DNA from 2 places in the Lysinibacillus sp. JNUCC 51 genome. Region 1 is predicted to be linked to the other one. Evidence: riboswitches for the same ligand, from Rfam matches in the RefSeq annotation. Region 1 holds a riboswitch; the other holds the start of a gene.
The links. A riboswitch is a leader RNA that binds a small molecule or an ion and turns the genes downstream of it on or off. The one in region 1 is predicted to bind glycine.

Region 1 (9,603 bases):
TATCCCCTAGTTCTTACAGTTCAATTCCTGTAAGTTCAGCATACATTTTCATTACACACTTTTTTCTTTCTTTAGTTAGGCTAGTATTTATTATATTGTGTAATGTTGCGGTCTCGTGCCCGGATTATAGTCTACTAGGTAGGATCACCGGGTATGCGTTGCCCCTGACTGAAGTTTTACCTTTAGCCTTCGGTTCGGATTAGCAAATAATTAACGAAATCTTTCAATGTAACTAAATATGAACTTCTGAAATTCATCTTCCGTTCTTGTCCCTTTAAGTTGATTACAATCATGACAGCTTATACAAACATTCTGGATACAATGCTTTCCACCTCTACTTAGAGGGGTTATATGTTCAAATACTACTTGTTCCTTTTCAAGTTCAATTTTACAATAGCTACAAAATGGTTCAGATTCATAGAGCTTTTTCAAGTCATTCTCAGATATAGGGTCTGAATTTCTAATAATATCTCCAGCTTTTCCATTTCTTCTTCCAGAGCCATTATTAAAAGATTTCGCTCGATTTTTCCAAAAGTTATTTTTTCCCCAAACCTTCACTCTTTGAGATACACACTCTTTACAATCGTTTCTATAGCCATCTTTACTGTCGGATCGTTTTCCAAAACAACTTAAATTTTTTATCTTATTACACTTCCTACATTGTTTTGTCATGTTATCACCTAACAAATAAGAATCATGTTGAAAGTATCGTTAATTACTATTTCTCAGCCTTCCCGCTTTATCCCGCAATTTTTAACGTGAGGCGAAGTCCACCACACGGATTTGTCGCTACAACGCTTTGACCATAAGCTTTTGCGTTAGTCATGTCATTGGCGTTGTCGATGAAGAAAATACCTGGTTCTGCAGAGTACGTTGCACAAACGTTGATTAAATTCCATAATTCTTTCGCTTTAATCGTGCGGTAAGTGCGTACTTTATAGCCCATTTTCTCCCATTCGCGCACATCTCCAACTTTATGCCACTCACTGTTGTAAATAGCCATTTCTTCTTTTGTATATTCTTCAACAGCTGGGAAACGAAGCTCGAATTCAGCGTCACTTTCAACTGCTTCCATAAATTCTTTTGTTAATGTTACAGAAATATTTGCACCAGTTAAAAACTCTGGATTGTGAACAGTATAAGTACCACCATCACGAAGCTTGTTTTCTGCTTCACGAATAATAGCCATATCAAAGCCGCCTAAGCCTTCGATACCTTTATAGTTTACAATACCTTGATACATAGCTTCCTCTTGGAATGAAAGAGGTTTAAAGTTTAATTTTTCTTTTGCTAGACGAATAATTGTTTTATCCGTTGTATTTTCGATTAAGTATCGTAGAATTCGTGGATTTTGCATTTTTGAAATAATAAATTCCACGATATCAGGATGCCAATCTGCTAACATAATCATTTGTGCTCCCATTTTTTGTTACAGAAAAATATTGAATTTAATTTTTCTGGCATGGTCATTTCTGCCATACTCTTATGCTTTCACATAAGATCAGACTATATCATCAAAGAATATTGTTCTTTGTCTCGTGCCTCATAAGAGCGTCTCCGCCTCATATGATTTACTTCTTTCATACTTTGACAAGCTTAGAAAGTTTCAATAGTCGTTGAACGTTCATCTACGTTTCCATAGATGCTTCGCTGCTGATTGCCCAATCTTTTCTTTTTTCAAGCATTCACGCCTAGCTTTGCAGCTTACGTTGTAGCAAAAAAAGCTCTAAGGGTGTTCCAGCAATTCACGAGATTACGTCGCCGAGTCTTAACGACGCGAGCCACCTTGTTCAACAAGATGAGTCAGCTTGGCAATATCATCTAACCATGATACAGAGCCAGATGATTTACCATTTACACCACGTGCTAAAGTGTTACGTGGACGCAATGTTGAACCATTTGTCCCTACACCACCACCGCGGCTCATAATTTCCATTACTTGCTTACGGTGATCACTGATTCCTTCACGTGAATCTGCTACAAATGGCATTACATAACAGTTGAAGAAGGTTACATCTGTTTCAGAACCTGCCCCGTATATAACTCGTCCAGCTGGAATGAATTTTAATGATACTAACTGCTCATAAAACTTCTCAAACCATTCTTGGCGTTTCTCTTGTGTTTTTTCAACAGAAGCAAGCCCTGTTGCATTTCGTTTTGCGATTTGTTCATAAAATATTTCAAGAGGCTTTTCTAGCACGTCAATCGAACGCGTAATCACACCCGTTTCTTGCTCTTTTGGATCATCTAAAGCACTACGGTAATCTTCCTCAATCAAAATATCTGCTGTTTTTGTAGACATATCAAGCTTTTGAATTGTCCCTAAACCACGTGCAGGGAATTTTGGATCTGCCTTCACTGTTAATACGACGAAATCACCGGCTTTTAATGTTTTCTTCTCCGTATCCTTAAACGAGTAGCGATCGATCATCACGAGCCTTGATACACCTTTATGCTTAATGTGCATATCAGGCGTTACAGGGTGCACCTGTGGAAATTGTTCAATATCTTTGTTTAACTGTTCAAATTTGTTTACTTCGGGTTGATGATTTGTGAGTACCATCGTTTTGCCTCCCTTATTTTCTGCCTTACAAATATAAATACACAATATCATGTGTCGTTAAACACTACATATTGTGTATATTTCTTTAAAAAAGATACTATATATAGTTTTTTAATTCAACTCTTGCAATTTCGAATAGAATCCGAACTGCTTGTTACTACAAGGTTTGAACGAAAAAAAAATATTTTTCTTATACCATTTTTTATTTTTTGAAGTTCCAATCATCACATGCATATTTTTTTTCTTCTAGTGCATGTACATATTCTAATTGCTCCTCAGAAAGTGTAAATGGTTTTAAATCAATTTGCAACGATTTTGCAAAACCATCTCTAAAAGCTGTCACACATTGTTCAATAGTCACAGGTTCTTTAACAAGGTTATTGATAGCAACCGCTTTCTCTGGCATCTTTCTACGCATACGGTCCTTTGCCTCTTCACTTGAAAAATTGAAGACAGACAATAATTTTTCTTGATCTAAATCAAGTAAAATAGCTCCGTGCTGTAGAATAACACCTTTTTGACGAGTTTGTGCACTACCTGCTACTTTTTTACCTTCTACAACAAGCTCATACCAGCTTGGTGCATCAAAGCAAACTGCGCTTTTTGGTTTCTTTAAGTCTGCTCTTTGTTCTTCTGTATCAGGTACACTAAAATAAGCATCCATACCTAGATTATGAAAACCTTGCAATATACCTTCACTTAACACTCTATATGCCTCTGTCACTGATTCAGGCATATCTGGATAGCTTTCTGAAACAATGACGCTATACGTCAACTCATGTTCATGTAAAACAGCTCTACCACCCGTTGGACGACGAACAAAGCCTAGTCCTTGTTCTCTTACCGCTTCTAGATTAATATCTCTTTTTGCTTGTTGAAAATAGCCAATCGAAAGAGTTGCTGGCTCCCATTCATAAAAACGAATGACTGGTGGGATTAAACCTTCACTATGCCAATCAAGTAATGCCTCATCTAAAGCCATATTAAAAGAAGGGCTGCATTTCCCTGAATTTAAAAAATACCAAGTTGTCATATATTCATCTCCTAAAAATATTAAATTAAACTTTGCGAATGTGTGCAAAAATAAGTCTCATCACAATTACGTGAGGTAGATTTCCATTCTGGCTGTGCGCTTTCTTGGTTGCGTCCGATGAAACCAAAGGATTCTCTCAGCCTCATTTTAACACTCTGCGTTTAGTTCTATGCTTTATAAAAGTATCTCCCATCCTAATCCAAGAAAATAGTGGAATGGTTCTGTGACAGTACACTAATATAATCCGTATTAATAAAGATAGATTAATTCTAGCCACAATCTAATTAATTTTATCAAACTCATTGGACTATCGCTAGCGCATCTTTTATAATAATAAAGAAGATAGAAAGGGGTAAGAAATTTTGAACATACTTATCACAATCGGTGTAATTTTAGTAGTCGTAATTGCATATATCGGTATCAATGCCCTACGACTAAAAAAAGCCGTAACAAACCTAACACAAGAACAATTTATTGAAGGCTATCGTAAAGCACAGCTTATCGACGTACGTGAACAAAAAGAATTTGATGCTGGTCACATCCTTGGCGCGCGCAATGTTCCTTCAACAACTCTACGTCAACGTTACAAAGAAATCCGCCCAGATTTACCAGTATATTTATACTGTCAAAATACAGGCCGTAGCTCACGTGCTGCTATGTTTCTTAAAAAACGTGGCTACAACCAAATTTACCAACTTCAAGGCGGCTTCCGTACTTGGACAGGTAAAATAAAGTCCAAAAAACAAATTTAAAAAATCGATAAGACATAAGTGACTAATATTAATAAATCTACTCATGAAAACTAAGTAAATTTATTTATATTTACCTATATTACTTTGTTTTATAAAAAAGAAACCATCTCAAATAACTATGAGATGGTTTACTTTTTGTAAAAAATTCTGAGTTTCTACTATATTATATATATATATTGTATAACGTCTGACAAGGAAGTTAAAGCAACGTGAGGTAATATACTACTCTTATCACAAATCCCTTGCCATAATGCAAGGCGCTTCCCATGCTTGTTTAAATAGTTCACCTTTTTTAACACCTTAAATTAAACATTATCCTTATATTAACATATGTCTAAAAATACTATTTTTCGTTAAATATTTACCTAGACGAACTCCAATCTTCTTTTTTTCTGAAAATAACTGAAATTTACTCTTGAATAATTAAGCAGGCACTGATAGGATGTATAATATCTTAAAATAATGTCATCAAGACATACAATACAAGCTATGAATGCTATGGATAACACTATAGCAGGAGCAGTTCTGGAGAGAGCGCATTTTGCGTCGCCGAAGGGTTCACTATCTCAGGCAAAAGGACAGAGGAGTAATATTAACTTTCAACATGAAAGCTATACCACACGAATGTTTTCTTTTTTTTACGTACAACATCCGTAATTGGTATTTGTTATTCTGTCGTTTACGAGACTAGTGTCACTACTAGTCTCTTTTTTATTTTCCAGTCATAGTTTTTACGTATCTTTGAGGGGGATCAACGTGGAACAACAACAATTAAAACGAGATTTAAAAAATCGCCATGTGCAGCTCATTGCAATTGGCGGAACAATAGGTACTGGCTTATTTTTAGGATCAGGTAAAGCCATTGCTTTAGCCGGACCATCCATAATTTTTGCCTATCTCATTGTCGGAACCGCCTTATTTTTTGTTATGCGGGCATTAGGTGAACTATTATTATCAAATGCTGGCTATACATCATTTACTGATTTTGCATCTGAATACATAGGACCATGGGCAGGTTACATCACTGGCTGGACATACTGGTTCTGCTGGATCATGACTGCTATGGCAGATATTATTGCTGTCGGCGTTTATACACATTATTGGTTTGATATACCTCAATGGGTGCCTGCAATTGGCTGTCTAGTACTGTTATTAATTTTAAATTTACTAACTGTAAAACTATTTGGCGAACTAGAATTTTGGTTTGCACTTATAAAAGTCATCACAATTGTGGCGCTGATTGTTATTGGCCTAATCATGTTATTTACAGGCTTTCAAACGAGCTCTGGCACAGTAACAGTTGAAAATCTTTGGGCACATGGTGGGTTATTCCCGAACGGCCTATACGGATTCCTAATGGCATTCCAAATGGTTGTTTTCGCTTTTGTTGGTGTCGAATTAGTAGGGGTATCTGCTGCAGAAACGGCCGATCCTAAAAAAAATATCCCTTCTGCCATTAACAAAATTCCATTACGCATTTTATTATTCTACGTAGGGGCATTATTTGTTATTTTATGTATTAATCCTTGGTATGAAATGTCTGCCTCAAGTAGCCCATTTGTACAAGTATTTACGCTAGCTGGTATTCCCATTGCTGCAGGTATTATTAATTTTGTCGTACTAACATCTGCCGCTTCAGCTGGTAATAGTGGGTTATTTTCCACAAGCCGTATGCTTTTTAATCTTGGAAACAACAAGCAAGCTTCGCCAAAGTTTGCAAAGCTTAATAAGAACAGTGTTCCAAGTAACGCACTCGTTGTGTCTGCAATTGTAGTTTCCGCCGGTGCTTTACTAAGTAAACTAATGCCTGAAAACGCCTTTAGTGTTGTAACGACAATTAGTGCTATTTGCTTTATTTGGGTGTGGAGTATTATTTTAATCTCTCATATCATTTATAAACGTAAAAATCGTGCACTTCATGAAGCATCGATCTTCAAGGCACCTTTTACTCCGTTTGTGAACTATTTAGTACTCGCCTTCTTTGCATTTCTATTAGTAGTGATGTTCATTTCCGAGGCAACACGTACCGCATTACTGTTAACACCAATTTGGTTTATCATACTAATGATTATTTATAAAATGAAAAGAAAGAACTAATACGGTGAAATGAAATGTCCTGGATAGTGACACTTTACAGAAAGTGATCCTATTCAGGACTTTATTTTTTGCCCGAAAGTGAAACCACAGCAAAATAAACAAAAAAGATGACTTCGTATATTTACGATGGCACTGAAAAAGTCCATATCATCTCACCTTTTTACATTTGGCATTGTGACCCTACTGTTGTTTTCCGAAGCATTCCGCTCGCTTTCCGCGGGCGAGCGCCAAGCCTCCTCCTACGCTTCGCTTCGTGCGGGGTCTCGTCTGTCTCGCTTTCCCGCTGGAGTCGAGCGATGCTTCTCCAAACAACGCAATGTATCAAACTATTATTTTAGTCACGCTTTCCTTTATAATAAAAGAATTAATGTGCAGTTGGTGCCCCCCGATGATTTCAAATCAAGAAACCCTTCATTTAATGAAAAATGCAAAGTATGTCCAATGAGAAAGGGCTGTTATAAAGAAGGCGCAAAAAGTAAAACGTATTCTGTCAAAATAAAGTTGGACACATGACGAACAAGAAGTATTTCAAAATACGGAAGCATTTAAGCAATTATCCGAAAATCGCTACAAAGTAGAAGCGAAGAATAGTGAATTAAAAAACGGACACGGGTACGATACGGCATCGACTGCGGGTTTTTTAGGCATGGAAATACAGGGTGCCACAACGATATTCGCTGTCAATTTGAAACGGATATTAAAGCTACTAAACAAAAATGAATAAGGAATATAGACGGAAATAAGGCACTTCCTGTTCAAAATTGATATGCTCCCCATTAGGTAGACAGATTAAAAAATAAAATCTGTTTATTAAATGGGGAGTTTTTTTATGACGAAACAACTAATAACACCTGAAATGAAATTGTTAGCTCTTCAATATGTAGAGGAAGAGCTTTATTCTATTCGAGAAATTTGTGAAAAGTACGCTATTTCGACTTACACATTTAAAAGCTGGCGTACTAAATTTAAAACCGGGGGAATTGAAGCATTAACGCCAGCTAAGAAAAATAAGTTTTACTCCAAAGAACTAAAAGAACGAGCAGTAGCAGACTACTTAACAAAAAAGTATTCAATGTACGAAATCCTCTCAACATATGAAATTAGCAGTTGGTCGTTGTTCAAATCATGGTTAAAAACCTATACTAGTCATAGTGAATTAAAAGATTCGGGTAAAGGAATGAGCCAAACTATGACTAAAGGAAGAAAAACAACCGTAGTAGAACGCATTGAAATCGTCAAAGCCTGCCTAGCAAACGCGAAGAATTATCAAGAGACAGCAGCACAATATGAGGTATCTTATCAACAGGTGTATCAATGGGTACGTAAGTTTGAACAAGATGGGGAAAAGGCCCTTCAAGATCAACGAGGTCGTACAAAACCAGCAGAAGAACGCACACCAGAAGATGAATTACGCTTAAAAATTCAACAGATGGAGCGCGAAAATGAACGATTACGTGCAGAAAATTTACTACTAAAAAAGTTAGAGGAAATCGAAAGGAGGTATCGTTAAGTAAAGTTCGGATTCAAAGCCTTTATTTCGCGATCCAAGAGCTAGCGAAGCATGAAAACTTATCGATTATTTTATTATGTAAAATCGCCAAGGTATCCCGTGCAGCTTATTACAAATGGCTCAATCGTCAACCCTCAGCACGGGAATTGGAGAACCAACAGCTAATGGCGTCTATCCAACACTTATATACACAAATAGATGGCATTTATGGCTACCGCCGTATCGCAATGACTATTAACCGCCAACGTGAAAAAGAAAACTTAGCGAAAGTGAATAAGAAGCGTATTCATCGTCTAATGCAAATTTGTGGTTTAGAGGCGGTGATTCGCCGTCGTCCGAAAAAGTACCGAAAGGTGAAACCGGATTACGTAGCAGAAAACGTGTTAGCACGTATGTTTACAGCCGAAAAGCCGAATCAGAAATGGTGTACAGATGTGACGGAGTTCAAGTATGGTAACGGTAAGAAGGCTTATTTAAGTGCGATTATCGATCTTTATGATAAGTCCATTGTGAGTTACGTATTAGGTCATTCAAACAATAATGACCTTGTTTTTGAGACGGTAAGACCAGCTATTCGTCAACTGTCAAAAGATGAGTTTCCGCTTTTACATAGTGATCGTGGGTATCAATATACATCTAAAGAATTTAAGCGAATTATGAAGAAGGCAAAACTAACACATAGTATGTCGAGAGTCGGCCGTTGCATCGATAATGGGCCAATTGAAGCGTTTTGGGGGACACTGAAAGTAGAAAAGTATTATTTACATAAGTTTGAGACGTTTGAGGCATTAAAACACGCCATTGATACGTACATCGAATTCTATAACAACGAACGTTATCAAGAAACATTAAACGGCTTGAGTCCTTTAGAATTCAGGACTCAAGCCGCTTAAAGCATTTTTATTATTTCCACTGTCTACTTGACAGGGAGCAGTTCAAATTGAACAAGAAGTGCCTTATTTTTATCTGAAAAAGGTTCGCTATTATAAAAGCGTAAGTTTTTCAGTGACCTCTATATTTACTGAAGTCATCTTTCTTTGATTGATTAAAAAATATTCATATTCCACTCGGTAGCGATATGCTTTAGTAAATTCACTCCGGCTACACTGTTCCCGATGTCATCAATTGCTGGCCCATAGATGCCAATACCACAGCCAGTAGGAAAAGGTGAATCTAAGCCTGCGTGACTTGGTACAGCCGCTAAAATCGCTCCAGAGACACCACTTTTAGCAGGTAACCCTATAAATGCAGCAAATTTACCAGAAGCATTATACATACCGCAAGTAACCATCAATGCTTTCGCTAATTTCGCTACTTGCTTTGGAAAAAGTTGCGTTTTTAATAAAGGATGATAGCCATCATTGGCGATTACTAAACCAATCATTGCTAAATCCGAAACATTTACTTCAATAGCACATTGTTTCAAATAAACTTCCAATGCCTCTTCTACAGGACAGTCTAAGAAGCCAGAATCCATTAAATAATAAGCTAAAGAACGGTTTCGATTAGCAGTTTGCCATTCAGATTGATAAACCTCTTCATTAACCTTTAATTCCTTGCCAACGATTTGTTCTAAAAATTGAAGGATTTTTGTAACCTTTTCTTGCGGAGAATTTCCGTCAAGCATAGAGGATACTGTAATTGCTCC
Region 2 (9,603 bases), 130 kb from region 1:
TGTAGAAAATTCGACATCCACTGCTAATACACATAATTTCAGTTTAGTTAATTCTGATACTAATATTGATGTAGATATTAAATATACCGACAATACTGTTACTGTAACTACTATAACTAATGGTGCAGAGGAACATACTTTTACTTATTAACCAATCGAATGGTTTTGCACTGCTAGATGGAAAAATAATGAATCTAGAAATAAATGAACCTGATTTTGTTATAGATTCAGAGGAAACTTTATCACCTCAGATCTCTCTTTTTGCTACACCTAGTGATAAACCTGTATTTGTTTCTCCAGGAAATATTTCTTTTTCGGAATCAGTTGATAGTGTAGGGAAAATTGTAGCTGTAATCACAGGAGCTGTTGTCTTAGCTAAAATGATAGGAGTTACGCTTCCTAAAAAGCTAATAGAAACGAAAGTTCAAGATGCTTTAACCCTTATTGGACTTGGATCTGCAATAGCACTTAATACTATGTCAGGGTCTTTTACTTATGGTTTATATAGAACAAAGGATAAATTCTATACAGGTTATCCAGGTTCTGTAAATTCATATCAATACAAATTCAGATACCAAGATATGGCGGTGAATGCTTCTATATTGGGCAAAACTATGAACATTAATTTTTCAGAAGTTGGTAGTTGGTGGTTCCAATCAAAACCTATGTGATTAGAGTTATAGAGTAATTTTTAAGAGCAGAGAAGAAATATTTTTAAACTATATAAACGAAGACAAGGCAATTATAAACTGAGTGCCTTGTCTTTTTATCTGTAAAAAACTTTTTACCATTGGGTTGGGAGTCAGCAGTATTCCATTTGAAATATAAAACATACTGTTTTTTCTAATCCTAAAATCACTATTTAAAGTATGTTTTTAAATTTTTTGTTTTCTATTTTCATAAGATTATGTTCATATTTAGTGGTTTTTTGCATGTTATCCACACTTTTATAGCAAAAAACAAGTTTGACAGGAAATTTTATAGCAAATTTTTTTTTTAAGAAAAGGGCTTTTCTTGTATTAGTTTCCTATCTATACTAGGAAATAACGAATAGAGCGGTCATATTCGAATGAACCAGAAGAGGGGTGCGAATATGCAAAATTTTGAAACGGTTGTTGAGAAAAAATGTGAGCAACTTTTACTAAAAGCCTATCATTTCGGTGCATCAGATTTATTATTAGTTCCAGAAAGTGTACGATATCGTATTTATTTTCGAAAATATGATAAGCTGCTCCAAGCTGGTGAATTACCAAACGAGCTTGCAGAGCGAATGATTTCCTTTTATAAATTTTTAGCGGCATTAGATATTAGTGAGCGACGCAAACCCCAAAGCGGCTCCTTCCAAAAAACTATGGGACAAGATCAATATGCCTTTCGTGTCTCGACACTTCCCTCAGTATTTTTTAAAGAAAGCCTAATTATCCGGCTTCTTCTACAAAATCATGCATTCCCACTTACTTCCTTATCTTATTCCAAATATGTAGCAGACATGTTAATGGAACTGGTGAAACATCGACAGGGACTCCTCTGTTTCACAGGTGCAACTGGCTCTGGTAAATCAACATCTTTATATTCTCTTATCCATTACTGTTCGACAGAGCTAAATCGACATGTCATTTCCTTAGAGGACCCTGTGGAAAATAATCAGGCTAATCTTTTACAGATTCAAGTAAACGAACGAGCTGGCGTTACATACGCTACAGGCTTAAAGGCTATTTTACGTCACTCACCTGATGTTATTATGATTGGTGAAATACGTGATAAGGAGACTGCAAAAATTGCAATCGAGGCATCTTTAACAGGTCATTTAGTGTTAACAAGTATTCATGCGAAAGATTCGATAAACTGCCTTTATCGATTTATTGACTTAGGTATTCCAGTAGAAGAACTTCGTCAAACTGTAGTAGGCATTGTTGCTCAAACACTTTTCCAATCACCAACAGTCCAGGAAGAACGCCGTGCATTGTTTGAAATATTAAGTGATGTACATCTTCAAATGGCCATCAATGCAATTATGGAAAAAACTAACTTTGAGCTACCGCATAATTTAACGCTTGCAGGTCAAAAAGAATTGGTAGAGAGTCAGATCTATGCGAATACAAAAGTTTATTGAAAGAATTCGATTAGATTACAAGAAGGCAACAATATGGCGAGTAAGGGAGCAAGCTCATTTTTTTAGTCGATTAAGCGTGTTAATGCAGGAAGGTTATTTATTCTCACAGGCTATTTCTATTCTATTACCTCATCATATTGAAGCGCATGAAGAGATGCAAAAGCTAGTCACTGAAAAGCTGAGACAAGGTGTCGGAGTTTCAGGAGTTTTCGAAGCATTGCAAATTCCAAAGCAGCATTTAGTAGCTATTACAATTGCCGAAAACAATGGGCATATGATCGAGACGTTAAAAGGTGTGGCAAAGCAAATGACCTTAAGTGAATCGACGAAGAAAAAATTAATGAAGCTACTCTTATATCCAGTAGTACTCATTTTATTTTTGATGCTGTTGTTTTTAGTGTTTCGCACCATATTTTTTCCTAATATAGAAAAAATGGTGACAAGTCGAACTACTGGCACAGAGGAGACAAGCATTGCTTTATCAAAAGTATTATTGCATTTGCCAGATGCTTTAATTGTCGTAAGCATAGCAGTAATTTGTAGTATTTTGATTTTTCACCTTTATCTCAAACGACGTCCGATTGCTCACCGGCTAAATATTATCCTAAAAACGCCATTAATTCGGATTTATATACGAATGTCTTTGACGAGACAATTTGCCGCTTATTTAGGAAGTCTACTCCAAAGTGGATTTTCTTTACAGGCGAGTTTACAAATTTTAGAGGAACAGCGACTCCAACCTTTCCTACAATATCTGGCAAGATGTATAAAGGAGCGTGTTGTTTATGGTGATACGCTGACACAAGCTGTTCATTTGATGACAGTTTGGCAGAAGGATTTCTCGACATTTGTTGAACATGGAGAGCAAAGTGGCTATTTAGGAAAAGAGCTGGTACTATACAGCGAATTATTGACTGAAAAGCAAGAGCAACTATTGTATAAAATCCTTGCTTTTGTGCAACCAACCTTTTTTATCATTATTGCAATGTGCATAGTTGCCGCATATGTAAGTTTATTATTGCCGATATATCACATGATTGAACTAGTATAGGAGGATAATAATGAAACGGATAAAGCAGCAATATGGTTTTACATTAATCGAAATGCTTATCGTTCTACTAATTATTTCTATATTAATTTTAATAACAATCCCAAATGTTACGAAACATTTTGCCACCGTCGATGAGAAGGGGTGTAAAGCGTATATTTCCATGGTGCAGGGGCAGGTCGAGGCATATCGTGTAGATTTTATGGAATATCCAACAATTGAAGATTTGGTAGCAAAAGGATATTTGAAAAAGAATGAAACGACGTGTCCTAATAAAGAAGAGATTATGATCACTAATGACGGCGAGGTACGATTGGCGAAGACCTCTTCTGATACTAGATCTGGTAGCTGATGGATGCTGTAAAAAGTGAGCGGGGTTATACGTTTGTCGAAATGCTCTTTGTATTGTTTATCGTTATTTGTTTGTCAACGATTGTCGTAAAGTATTCGTTAAAAGCAGCGGAAACTAGGGAACTTGAGCAGTTTTTTACACAAATTCAATTAGATATTCAATATATCCAAACTTATAGTATGCAACAAGGGGAATATATCTCGATAAAATTTGAGAGCTCATCAAAGAGATACATCATTAAAAAGGATATTTTTACAGAATTATTTGAACGACCTTTTCCGAAAGGGGTTGAGCTCATACCTTCTTCAAGTTCAATTTATACGATTATATACAATTTCAATGGAAACGTCATGACTCCAGGGACTGTTTATTTTAAAACGCCTAAAGGCACTAAAAAAATTGTGATTACGTTAGGACGAGGGAGGTCGAGAGTTGAATGAATCCGGTTATTCATTTGTAGAAACAATTTTATCAGTAGTTATTGTTATGTTATTATGCACAACATTAATACCGATCAGCTACACGATGAAATCGACTCTTTATAACAAGAAGTTAGAAGTCATCGCAGCTGAAACTGCCTATGAAGGCTTAAAGCGTTTTCGCAATTTACAGCAAACGGAAGGCACTAAAACCATTGAAAATGTAGATTATCAATGGTCTATGAATGGACATGGGATATGTGTAAGTTTTCTAAATACGCGAGAATTACGCAAAAAATGTATACAACTGACAGGTGTAGTAGATGAATGAGCGAGGTTATACTTTATTAGAAGCATTGTTTCAATTAGTTGTTTTTGTGCTTATTGCGCATCTTGTTGTGTTCATAATGCTTTGGTTTGCAGAAATGAAAACAACGGTACTATCTGATGAACAATCAAAGTGGGAGCTTTTTGTTTATGATTTGAATATGTATTTAAAGGATATTTCTTCATTAACGATTCGACAAGATCAAAAGAGAATAACATTCCAGGAAGCAGATACCATTCATAATATCGATTGTTATAGCAATTTAATTCGTGATCAAGTAAATGGTGGTCATGTACCAATGCTAATTGGTATTAATAAATGTCAGTTCCAATATGAAAAAGATATGTTAACAATAGCTGTTGAACTTCCAAGTGGTATCAAAAAGGAGCGAACTTTCTATGTTCCAGTTATTGAAAAATGACAGAGGGGCTATTTTTTTAATCGCAATTGCATTATTATTTTTTGTAACTACTTTTGTTCTTACGTATTGTACGTCTTATGAGATTCAGTTTCGAACATATGATGACCTAGAAAAGCTGAATATTCGAGCTACGATAAATTTATTAGGACAAATTTTGTCAGACAGTGTAGAATCGTAGTTATAAGAAGGTGATTCGAATGCGAAAAATATATTTAGTTGGTTTTATGGGCTCCGGCAAAAGTGCGTTAGGAAGACGTTTAAGCTATTTATTAAAGATGCCATATTATGATATGGATCATGAGATTGTTCGGCAGCAGGGAATGACAATTCCACAGATATTTGAAAAATACGGGGAAGCACGTTTTCGAGAAATAGAAACAGAATTTTTGAAAAAATTCAGAGACGAAGCTTGTATTATTTCAACAGGTGGTGGAGTTGCAATCAATGCTGAAAATCGAAAAATAATGAGACGCAGTGGGCTCGTGTTTTTTTTAGATGCGACATTCGAAGATATATACAAACGAATACAGCATGATCCGAACAGACCAATTGTACAGAGTTCAACGAAAGAGGAGTTAGAGAAGCTGTATCATTACAGAAGAAGATTCTATCGTGAGACTGGACATATACAAGTGTTAACAGAGGGCAGAACACTCCGCCAAATTCTTGAGTATTTAGTATTCCAAGTTAAAAGGTTGAAAGGCGAACAATGATTAAAATAATATAAAATAATGTTCGTGTTTTAATATAAATTAAAAAATGATTGCCTTTTCAATGCATTTAATGTTAGGATATAGACAAATAAGTAACTAAATGTTCATTGAATACTAAATAGTACCAAGATGAATCTTGGGCGGATGATTGTGCGGGGAGAGCACGTGTAGACGTCACCGAAGGAGCAAATAACAAAATGTTATGAATCTCTCAGGTAAAAGGACTCGTACAAGACGCAACTCTGGAGAGAGCTGTAGTACTACAGCCACCAAAGGGGAAAGCCGGCTGATTGGCATTGTAGTAATGCGAGCCAGTCTGGTGTAACTTTCAGGTTTAAGGACAGAGAATCCCGAAAAGGGGTTCGTCTGTCTTTTTTTATGTCTGAATGTTTTGCCTAATGTTGTTAGTTCCTATTCCTTTTTTGAATGAACAAACAGGGGAAGCATGATTGTACTAATAAAAAGCAGACGAACTACTACCAGTAAAAATGTAACTAACAATAAGGGGGCAAAAATAATGACGAGTGAATTAAAACGTACACCTCTATTTGAAGAATATGCAAAGTATGGTGGTAAAACAATCGACTTCGGTGGATGGGAATTACCTGTGCAATTTTCTTCTATTAAAGAAGAGCATGATGCAGTACGTAATCGTGCTGGCTTATTTGATGTATCACATATGGGTGAAATTTTAGTAACTGGGCCTAATTCACTAGATTTTTTACAAAATCTTTTGACAAATGATATTTCAAAAATTGCAGTTGGTCAAGCGCAATATAATGCAATGTGCTATGAAGATGGTGGAGTTGTCGATGATTTATTAACGTATAAATTAGCAGACAATCATTATTTATTGTGCGTAAATGCGGCAAATATTGAAAAAGATTATGATTGGATGATGGAAAATCAACATCAATATGATGTGACTATCGACAATCAATCAGATGCATATGCACAAATTGCCCTTCAAGGTCCATTAGCAGAAGAGGTTCTTCAAACATTAACAGACACTGATTTAAAAACGATTAAATACTTCCGATTCCAAGCAGATGTTGAAGTTGCTGGTCATAAAGCATTAGTATCTCGTAGTGGTTACACAGGAGAAGATGGTTTTGAACTATACGGCTCTCCAGAAGATATTAAAGCGTTATGGAATGAAATTTTAGAGGCTGGAAAAGACAAGGGCGTAGTTCCAGCAGGTTTAGGTTGCCGTGATACACTTCGCTTTGAAGCGGGTCTTCCATTATACGGGCAAGAGCTATCAGCGACAATTTCACCTCTTGAGGCTGGTATTGGTTTTGCTGTGAAATTAAATAAAGAGGATTTTAATGGTCATGATGCATTAGTGGCACAAAAAGAAAATGGACTGTCACGTAAAATTGTAGGTATTGAAATGATCGATAAAGGAATTCCTCGTCATGGCTATAAAGTGTTTAAGGATGGTAAGGAAATCGGTGAAGTGACAACAGGTACTCAGCTTCCTTCCTCTAAACGTAATGTTGGTCACGCATTAATTGACAGTCAATTCACAACTATCGGAACTGAATTGGAAATCGAAATTCGTGGTAAGCACTTAAAGGTAGTAACAGTTGAAACACCGTTTTACAAGCGTTCAAAATAAAAGTTGAAAAGAGGGACCTACATTTATGAAACATCGTTATTTACCAATGACGGAGCAAGATAAACAAGAAATGTTAGACGTAATTGGCGTATCCTCAGTTGATGAGTTATTTGAGGATATTCCAGAAAAAGTACGTTTTAAAGGCCTATATGATATTAAAGAAGCAAAATCTGAATCAGCTTTATTAAAAGAATTAACGGCACTTGCTGCGAAAAACAAAGATACAAATGCTAACGTATCGTTTTTAGGTGCAGGCGTATACAACCACTATAAACCAATTATCGTGGATCACGTTATTTCTCGTTCGGAGTTTTACACAGCGTATACTCCTTATCAACCAGAAATTTCACAAGGGGAATTACAAGCAATTTTTGAATTCCAAACGATGATTGCAGAGCTTACAGGTATGGATCTTGCAAACTCTTCTATGTATGATGGAGGAACAGCATTAGCTGAAGCTGGTATGCTTGCAGCTGGACATACAAGACGTAAGAAAATTATAGTATCTGAGGCGGTTCATCCTGAGTATCGCGATGTCGTTGCTACATATGCATACGGTCAATCCATTGAAATTGTTACCGTTCCACATAAAGATGGTGTGACAGATGTAGAAGCTTTAAAAGAACTAATTGATGACAATACGGCAGCTGTTATTACACAGTATCCTAACTTCTTTGGTCAAATTGAGGACTTACAAGTAATTGGCGATATTGCACATGAAGCAAAAAGTTTATTTGTAGTATCTTCAAACCCACTTTCACTAGGGGTTTTAACACCTCCTGGTAAGCTAGGTGCTGATATTTGTGTAGGGGACGCACAGGTTTTCGGTATTTCTGAAGCATTCGGTGGTCCACACTGTGGTTTCTTTGCAGTAACAACGAAACTAATGCGTAAAGTTCCAGGTCGTCTTGTTGGTGAAACAGTAGACGGTGAAGGTCGTCGTGGTTATGTTTTAACGTTACAAGCGCGTGAACAACATATCCGTCGTGATAAAGCAACATCTAATATTTGTTCGAACCAAGCGCTTCTTGCACTTGCTGCATCTGTAGCAATGACTGCTTTAGGTAAGCAAGGCGTTCGTGAAATGGCTATGCAAAATATCGCGAAAACTCGCTATGCTAAAAATGCCTTTGAAGCGGCAGGCTTCACAGTAGTATTCCAAGGTGCACACTTTAACGAAATCGTTGTGAAGACAAATAAATGTGTGAAAGAAATTAATAAAGGCTTAATTGAAAAAGGTATCATCGGTGGTTATCCTTTAGGTCAAACATATGACTCTCTTAAAAATCACGTGCTAATCGCAGTAACAGAATTACGCACGAAGGAAGAAATTGATGCACTTGTTGCAGAAATGGGGGCTCTTAATGAATAACGAAAATCAAACACTCATTTTTGAAATTTCAAAAGAAGGTCGCGTAGGTTACAGCTTAGAAGCACTTGATGTACCAGAGGTTGATCTTGCAGATTTACTTCCAGCAAACTTAGTACGCGCGGAAGCAGCGGAGTTACCAGAGGTATCTGAGCTTGATATTATGCGTCACTATACAGCACTTTCTCGTCGAAACCACGGAGTAGACTCTGGCTTCTACCCTCTTGGTTCTTGTACGATGAAATATAATCCTAAAATTAACGAGGCTGTTGCACGACTTTCTGGTTTTGCAAATGTTCACCCATTACAGGATGAATCAACAGCTCAAGGTGCGATGGAGCTTCTTTACGATCTACAAACTTCATTAGTTGAAATTACAGGTATGGATGAAGTGACATTACAACCAGCGGCGGGCGCTCATGGTGAATGGACAGCATTAATGATGATTCGTGCATTCCATGAAGCAAATGGTGAAGGCCATCGTAATAAAGTTATCGTTCCTGACTCTGCTCACGGTACTAACCCAGCATCAGCAACTGTTGCAGGCTTTGAAACTATCACTGTTAAATCAGATGATAATGGTTTAGTAGATATTGAAGATTTGCGCAAAGTAGTTGGTTCTGATACAGCTGCATTAATGCTAACAAATCCAAATACACTTGGTCTATTTGAAGAAAATATTATCGAAATGGCAGAGCTTATTCACTCTGTTGGCGGTAAAGTATACTATGACGGTGCAAACTTAAACGCGGTTATGAGTAAAGCACGTCCTGGTGATATGGGCTTTGACTGCGTGCACTTAAATTTACACAAAACATTTACAGGTCCTCACGGTGGCGGTGGCCCAGGTTCAGGTCCAGTAGGTGTAAAAGCAGATTTAATTCCATTCCTTCCAAAACCAGTTTTAGTAAGAACAGAAGAAGGAACATACCATTTCGATTACGACCGTCCACAATCAATCGGACGTGTTAAACCTTACTACGGTAACTTTGGTATCAACGTACGTGCATACACTTATATCCGTACAATGGGTCCAGATGGCTTAAAAGCTGTAACAGAATATGCTGTACTAAACGCAAACTATATGATGCGTCGCTTAGAGCCATTCTATGATTTACCATATAACCGTCATTGTAAACATGAATTTGTATTATCAGGTCGTCGTCAAAAGAAACTTGGCGTTCGTACTTTAGATATCGCAAAACGTCTGTTAGACTTT

Region 2: another riboswitch for glycine. It lies ahead of gcvT (glycine cleavage system aminomethyltransferase GcvT); the one in region 1 lies ahead of JNUCC51_RS20775 (amino acid permease).

Annotation. Positions count from the first base shown of each region.
Region 1 is NZ_CP065545.1:4,304,593-4,314,195, reverse strand. Features, by position in the region: gene JNUCC51_RS20800 (HNH endonuclease) at 211-672, opposite strand; partial or broken gene JNUCC51_RS20795 (hypothetical protein) at 773-1,420, opposite strand; partial or broken gene JNUCC51_RS20790 (ribonucleotide reductase N-terminal alpha domain-containing protein) at 1,772-2,563, opposite strand; gene JNUCC51_RS20785 (lipoate--protein ligase family protein) at 2,766-3,596, opposite strand; gene JNUCC51_RS20780 (rhodanese-like domain-containing protein) at 3,959-4,348, shown strand; glycine riboswitch at 4,864-4,940, shown strand; gene JNUCC51_RS20775 (amino acid permease) at 5,105-6,445, shown strand; partial or broken gene JNUCC51_RS20770 (transposase) at 6,866-7,169, shown strand; one part of gene JNUCC51_RS20765 (IS3 family transposase) at 7,275-7,917, shown strand; one part of gene JNUCC51_RS20765 (IS3 family transposase) at 7,917-8,848, shown strand; gene JNUCC51_RS20760 (glutaminase) at 9,001-9,603, opposite strand, start outside.
Region 2 is NZ_CP065545.1:4,178,227-4,187,829, forward strand. Features, by position in the region: gene JNUCC51_RS20160 (hypothetical protein) at 1-151, shown strand, start outside; gene JNUCC51_RS20165 (hypothetical protein) at 189-671, shown strand; gene comGA (competence type IV pilus ATPase ComGA) at 1,094-2,113, shown strand; gene comGB (competence type IV pilus assembly protein ComGB) at 2,091-3,164, shown strand; gene comGC (competence type IV pilus major pilin ComGC) at 3,175-3,513, shown strand; gene comGD (competence type IV pilus minor pilin ComGD) at 3,513-3,953, shown strand; gene JNUCC51_RS20190 (hypothetical protein) at 3,946-4,263, shown strand; gene comGF (competence type IV pilus minor pilin ComGF) at 4,256-4,681, shown strand; gene JNUCC51_RS20200 (hypothetical protein) at 4,659-4,859, shown strand; gene JNUCC51_RS20205 (shikimate kinase) at 4,879-5,394, shown strand; glycine riboswitch at 5,539-5,631, shown strand; gene gcvT (glycine cleavage system aminomethyltransferase GcvT) at 5,912-7,015, shown strand; gene gcvPA (aminomethyl-transferring glycine dehydrogenase subunit GcvPA) at 7,041-8,387, shown strand; gene gcvPB (aminomethyl-transferring glycine dehydrogenase subunit GcvPB) at 8,380-9,603, shown strand, end outside.